Regions from separate parts of the Streptomyces nitrosporeus genome, predicted to be linked through region 1. Evidence: predicted binding sites of a transcription regulator. Region 1 holds the regulator's gene; the other holds the start of a gene.
The links. The regulator HrcA, encoded in region 1, represses chaperone genes, less so after heat shock. The targets are predictions, from matches to a motif close to TTNGCACTCNGNNNNNCNGAGTGCNAA.

Region 1 (3,405 bases):
CCACCGGCCATCGGGGCCTGTACGACGGGGTAGCGGCAGAGGCCGTTCAGCGCCAGGGACATGGACGAATCGTCCCACGTCCGGTGGGGCGTACCGAATGCGGCCCGGAGGCACCCCGGCGTACCGGGGTGCGCCCCGGTCCCGCCCCGGGCCCGTCCCCCGCCGGAACGCGCCGCGCCGCCCGCCGGTACGGGACCGGCGGGCGGCGCGGGAAGGGCGGGACCGGGGTCAGCGGCCGTTGAAGGCGTCCTTCAGCCGGGAGAACAGGCCCTGCTGGCCCGGCTGGAACTGCCCGGTGGGCCGCTCCTCGCCGCGCATCTGCGCCAGTTCGCGCAGTACGCGTTCCTGCTCGGGGTCCAGCTTCGTCGGGGTGGTCACCTCGACGTGCACGATCAGGTCGCCGCGCCCGCCGCCGCGCAGGTGGGTGATGCCCCGCCCGTGCAGGGGGACCGACTGCCCGGACTGGGTTCCGGGGCGGATGTCGATCTCCTCCAGGCCGTCCAGCGTCTCCAGCGGCACCTGGGTGCCGAGGGCCGCCGCCGTCATCGGGATGGTGACCGTGCAGTGCAGGTCGTCGCCGCGGCGCTGGAACACCGGGTGCGACAGCTCGTGGATCTCGACGTACAGGTCGCCGGCCGGGCCGCCTCCGGGGCCGACCTCGCCCTCGCCCGCGAGCTGGATCCGGGTGCCGTTGTCGACACCCGCGGGGATCTTCACGGTCAGGGTGCGCCGCGAGCGGATGCGGCCGTCGCCGGCGCACTCCGGGCACGGGGTGGGCACGACCGTGCCGAAGCCCTGGCACTGCGGGCAGGGGCGCGAGGTCATGACCTGGCCGAGGAAGGACCGGGTGACCTGGGAGACCTCACCGCGGCCGCGGCACATGTCACAGGTCTGCGCGGAGGTGCCGGGGGCCGCCCCCTCGCCGCTGCAGGTGGTGCAGACGACGGCGGTGTCGACCTGGATGTCCTTGGTCGTGCCGAAGGCCGCCTCGTTGAGGTCGATCTCCAGCCTGATCATGGCGTCCTGGCCGCGCCGGGTGCGCGAGCGGGGCCCGCGCTGCGACGCCGTGCCGAAGAAGGCGTCCATGATGTCGCTGAAGTTGCCGAAGCCGCCGGCCCCGAAGCCGCCGGCGCCACCGCCGCCGCCCGAGGCGGACAGCGGGTCGCCGCCGAGGTCGTAGACCTGCTTCTTCTGCGGGTCCGACAGCACCTCGTAGGCGGCGTTGATCTCCTTGAACCGCTCCTGGGTCTTCGGATCGGGATTGACATCCGGGTGCAGCTCGCGGGCGAGCCTGCGGAATGCCTTCTTGATCTCGTCCTGGGACGCGTCGCGGCGCACGCCGAGTACGGCGTAGTAGTCCGTGGCCACTTACGACTCCGCCAGGATCTGTCCGACGTAACGTGCCACTGCGCGTACCGCTCCCATCGTTCCGGGGTAGTCCATGCGGGTCGGTCCGACCACGCCGAGTTTGGCGACTGCCTCGTCGCCCGAACCGTAGCCGACCGCGACGACGGACGTGGAGTTGAGGCCCTCGTGGGCGTTCTCGTGCCCGATCCGTACGGTCATGCCTGAGTCCTTGGCCTCACCCAGCAGCTTCAGCAGCACGACCTGCTCCTCCAGTGCCTCCAGCACCGGCCGGATCATCACAGGGAAGTCGTGCCCGAAGCGGGTGAGGTTGGAGGTGCCGCCGATCATCAGCCGCTCCTCCGTCTCTTCGACCAGAGTTTCGAGGAGGACGGACAGGACCGCGGACACGGCCCCCCTGTCCTCTGCCTCGAAGGACTCCGGAAGGTCCTGCACCAGCTGCGGGACGTCCGCGAAGCGGCGCCCCACGACCCGGCTGTTGAGCCGGGCACGCAGATCGGCCAGAGAGGTCTCGCCGAACGGAACAGGACAGTCGATCATACGCTGTTCGACCCGGCCGGTGTCCGTGATCAGGACGAGCATCAGCCGGGCGGGGGCCAGCGAGAGCAGTTCCACGTGGCGCACCGTCGAACGCGTCAGCGAGGGGTACTGCACGACGGCGACCTGCCGGGTCAGCTGCGCCAGCAGCCGGACCGTACGGCCCACGACGTCGTCCAGGTCGACCGCGCCGGCCAGGAAGTTCTGGATCGCGCGGCGCTCCGGCGACGACAGGGGCTTGACGCCCGCCAGCTTGTCGACGAAGAGCCGGTACCCCTTGTCCGTGGGGATGCGCCCCGCGCTGGTGTGCGGCTGGGCGATGAAGCCCTCGTCCTCCAGCACGGCCATGTCGTTGCGGACGGTGGCCGGGGAGACTCCCAGGTTGTGCCGCTCGGTCAGCGCCTTGGAGCCGACGGGCTCCTCGGTGCCGACGTAGTCCTGGACGATGGCGCGCAGTACCTCGAGTCTGCGTTCGCTGAGCATCGCGCACACCTCCAGCTGTGGTTCTCCGGTGCCTGCCTGGCACTCTGTGCGGGCGAGTGCCAACAACTCCCCGGTCAGTGTACGGGGGCGGGGCGGTCCGGGGGCAAGGGCGACCGGCCACGCCGTCGCGGGAGGGCGCGGGCCGTCCCGATAGCGTCGCCGTATGGACGTCTCTTGGGAAGACCTCGGCTGGGAGCGGTTGGGCGACGGTGTGGGCCGCAGGCGCCTTCCCGTCTGGGACGCGACCGCCGCGCTGGTCGCCGGGACGGAGGGGGTGCTGCTCCACGACACGGGTTCCTCGCTCCGGGAGGGGGCCGAGCTGCGGGCCCAGGCGGAGCGGCTGCTCGGCCGGAGGGTGACGCACATCGCACTGAGCCACCCCCATTTCGACCATGTCCTGGGTACCGCGGCCTTCGCCGGGGCGGAGGTCTACGGGGCGGTCGGCACGGCGGAGCTGCTGGCGGAAGGCGCCGCCCGGCTGCGGGAGGACGCGGTGCGCCACGGGATGGGCGAGCACGAGGCCACGGCGGCGACCGACGCGCTGGTGGTCCCGCGCCACCAGGTGAGCGGCGAGTGGACGCTCGACCTGGGCGGCGGCCTCCAGGTGCTGCTGGCCAACGTGGGCCCGGGGCACACCGGCCACGACCTGGCGGTGCTGGTGCCGGGCTCTCCCGTGGTGGTGCTCTGCGGCGACCTGGTCGAGGAGTCCGGGGAGCCGCAGGCGGGCCCCGACGCGGTGCCCCGCCGCTGGCCGGCCGCGCTGGACCGGCTGCTGGAACTGGGCGGTGAGGACGCGCTGTACGTGCCGGGGCACGGGGCCGTGGTGGACGCGGCGTTCGTGCGGGCCCAGCGGGACCGGCTGGCCGAGCGGTTCGGCGTGTCGTGACCGGGGCGCGTCGTATCGTCGGCGCATGCGCAGCTACCAGCCGGATCTGACCCCTCCGTGGAAGAAGCCGTCGGCCGCCCCCGAGGTGCCCGCCGAGCCCGATCTGGTGGTCGAGGAGGTGACGACGGGTTTCT
Region 2 (3,405 bases), 2.3 Mb from region 1:
CGTGGACGATGGCGGAGCCACCACCGGAGACGATGCCCTCCTCGACCGCGGCGCGGGTCGCGGAGATGGCGTCCTCCAGACGGTGCTTCTTCTCCTTGAGCTCCACCTCGGTGGCGGCACCGACGCGGATCACGCAGACGCCGCCGGCCAGCTTCGCGAGGCGCTCCTGGAGCTTCTCGCGGTCCCAGTCGGAGTCGGTGCCCTCGATCTCGGCCTTGATCTGGTTGACGCGGCCCTGGACGTCGGCGGAGTTGCCGCCGCCGTCGACGATGGTCGTGTCGTCCTTGGAGACGGTGACGCGGCGGGCGGTGCCCAGCACGTCCAGACCGGCCTGGTCCAGCTTGAGGCCGACCTCCTCGGCGATGACGGTCGCACCGGTGAGGGTGGCGATGTCGCCGAGCATGGCCTTGCGGCGGTCGCCGAAGCCCGGGGCCTTCACCGCGACGGCGTTGAAGGTGCCACGGATCTTGTTGACGACGAGGGTGGAGAGCGCCTCGCCCTCGACGTCCTCGGCGATGATCAGCAGCGGCTTGGAGCCACCCGCCTGGATGACCTTCTCCAGCAGCGGGAGCAGCTCCTGGATCGAGCCGATCTTGCCCTGGTGGATCAGGATGTACGGGTCGTCGAGGACGGCCTCCATACGCTCCTGGTCGGTCACCATGTACGGGGACAGGTAACCCTTGTCGAAGGCCATGCCCTCGGTGAACTCCAGGTCCAGACCGAAGGTGTTGGACTCCTCGACGGTGATGACACCGTCCTTGCCGACCTTGTCCATCGCGTCCGCGATGAGCTCGCCGACCTGCGGGTCCTGCGCGGAGAGCGCGGCGACGGCGGCGATGTCGGACTTGTCGTCGATCGGGCGGGCGGTCGCGAGGAGCTCCTCGGACACGGCCTTCACGGCGGCGTCGATGCCCTTCTTCAGGGCGGCCGGGGAAGCGCCCGCGGCGACGTTGCGCAGGCCCTCGCGGACGAGCGCCTGGGCGAGGACGGTGGCGGTGGTGGTGCCGTCGCCGGCGACGTCGTTGGTCTTGGTCGCCACCTCCTTCACCAGCTGGGCGCCGAGGTTCTCGTACGGGTCGTCGAGCTCGACCTCGCGCGCGATGGTGACACCGTCGTTGGTGATGGTGGGAGCGCCGAACTTCTTGTCGATGACGACGTTGCGGCCCTTCGGGCCGATCGTCACCTTCACCGTGTCGGCGAGCTTGTTGACGCCGCGCTCAAGGGCGCGACGGGCGTCCTCGTCGAACTTCAGGATCTTCGCCATGGGCTGAGCTGTGTCCTCTCGAACGAACTGCGCCCCTTGCCACCCGGCTAGTCATCTCGCAGGGGGCCAGGGGCGCAGAACAGAAGCAAACGTAAAGTGGATTACTTCTCGACGATCGCGAGAACGTCGCGCGCCGAAAGGACGAGGTACTCCTCGCCGTTGTACTTCACCTCGGTGCCGCCGTACTTGCTGTACAGGACGACATCGCCGGTCTTGACGTCGAGCGGAAGACGCTCGCCGTTCTCGAAGCGGCCCGGGCCCACGGCCAGGACGACGCCCTCCTGGGGCTTCTCCTTGGCGGTGTCCGGAATGACCAGGCCGGAGGCCGTGGTCTGCTCGGCGTCGAGCGGCTGGACCACAATGCGGTCCTCGAGCGGCTTGATCGCAACCTTGGAGCTGGTGGTCGACACGATCCGGTCTCCCCCTTCGGAGATCTCACGGGGTTTAACAGTCTGAGGGTGGCGACCAGGCTGATCCGTCGTCGCGGGTGCCGGACCTGTCCTGTCGCGCGGTTGTGCTGGCACTCTCCAGTGGGGAGTGCCAGACCCGAGACTATGACCGCGATTAGCACTCGGTCAAGCGGAGTGCCAATTCACCACTCGTGCGTGGCGCGGACACGGCCGCGCCCGCCGGGAACAACGCGGGAGGGGCCCTCGTCGTTCCGTGCGGCGGGCGCGTCGGACGGATCTCTCCGGTCCCGGTCAGACGTAGTCCTCCAGCCTGGCCACGGCGTAACCCTTGCCGGTGACCGTCTTCATGACGGTGCGGATCATGTCGGCCATGGACCCGCCCCACTCCGCCTCGCCCCGGAAGTGGGTGAGGATGATGTCGCCCGGGTGCAGGTCCTGGTCCCGCTCCCGCCACTCCATACGGCCGGGGAACGCCTCGGCGGCCCACAGCGGCACGGCCTCGATCCCGCAGGACTTGGCGATGCGCAGGGTGTCGCCGTTGTAGTTGCCGTACGGCGGCCGGAAGAGGGTGGGGCGCTTCCCGAAGCGTTCCTCCATCCTGTCCTGCTCGCCGCAGATCTCCTCGCGCTGCTCGTCCGCGGAGAGCCCGGGCAGGTAGGGGTGGGTGAGCGTGTGGTTGCCGAGGACCACCCCGCTCTTCTGCATCTCCTCGAAGTACCCGTAGTCGTCGCGCACCACGTAGTCGCTGAGGAAGGCGCTGTACGGGATGTCCAGTTCGGTCATCATCCGCAGCAGTTCGGGGTCCTTCTCCGAGCCGTCGTCCATCGTGAGGAAGACGACCCGGTCCTCGGTCGGCACGGTGGTGAAGACCGGCGGCAGGTCCTCACCGCCCTTCACCTCGAAGCCCTCGCGGGTGGTGAGGCGCGGCTTCTTCGCGGGGGGCTCGGGGGCGGCCAGCGGAGTCTCGGCCAGGCCCCACTTCTTCGCCGCGACCGCGCGGGCGGCCTGCTTCCGCTTCAGCCCCTCGGCGCGGGCACCGGCGGCCGGAGCGGGGCCGGCGTGGCCGGCCTGCGCCTCCCGGCCCGCGGCCGGGGAGGCCGGCTGCCCCCGGTCCGGTCCGTCCGCCGCGCCTCCGGCGCATCCCGAGGCGACGGCGGCCGCCAGCAGGGCGGACACGGCCACGCCGACCGGACCGTACCGCCTGGACCCAAATTTTCCCTTTTGTCGTACTAGCTGCATGGCGCCGCATCCTGCCAGCCGCTCCGCGAGCCCCGGCCCCGACACCGCCGCCCGCCCCGGCAGGTCCCCCGGCTGGCTCACAATGGACCGGTGAACGTCCTTCCCCCCTCCGGCAGAACGGCCGGTGACAGCACCGGCGAGACCGCCCCCGCCGATCCGCTCGCCGTCTTCGCCGCCCTGCGCACCCCGCGGGGCGCGGCACTCCTCGACGAGCTGCGCGACCACGACCCCGCCCGGGAACTGGCCACCGCGACCCGGCTGCGCCGCGACCATCCGGCCTCGCTGGTCTCGGCGGCGCTGGGCCAGGCGCGGCTGCGGCAGCGGGCCGTGGCGAAGTTCGGGGCCGAGGACGCCTACCGGATGTTCTTCACGCCCGCCGGTGTGGAGCAGGCGACCCGGGCCACGGTGGCCGCCCACCGCGCCGGACGGTTCGCGGGAGCCGGCGGTGTACGGAGCGTCGCGGACCTGTGCTGCGGGATCGGCGGCGACGCG

Region 2: the regulator HrcA is predicted to act here: its motif matches at 1,829-1,855, upstream of groES (co-chaperone GroES).

The regions. Positions count from the first base shown of each region.
Region 1 is NZ_CP023702.1:5,315,345-5,318,749, reverse strand. It holds gene CP967_RS23440 (nitronate monooxygenase) at 1-62, opposite strand, end outside; gene dnaJ (molecular chaperone DnaJ) at 229-1,368, opposite strand; gene hrcA (heat-inducible transcriptional repressor HrcA) at 1,369-2,385, opposite strand; gene CP967_RS23425 (MBL fold metallo-hydrolase) at 2,549-3,271, shown strand; gene CP967_RS23420 (DUF3097 domain-containing protein) at 3,297-3,405, shown strand, end outside.
Region 2 is NZ_CP023702.1:3,012,543-3,015,947, forward strand. It holds gene groL (chaperonin GroEL) at 1-1,264, opposite strand, end outside; gene groES (co-chaperone GroES) at 1,366-1,674, opposite strand; gene CP967_RS13025 (polysaccharide deacetylase family protein) at 1,966-2,913, opposite strand; gene CP967_RS13030 (THUMP-like domain-containing protein) at 3,004-3,405, shown strand, end outside.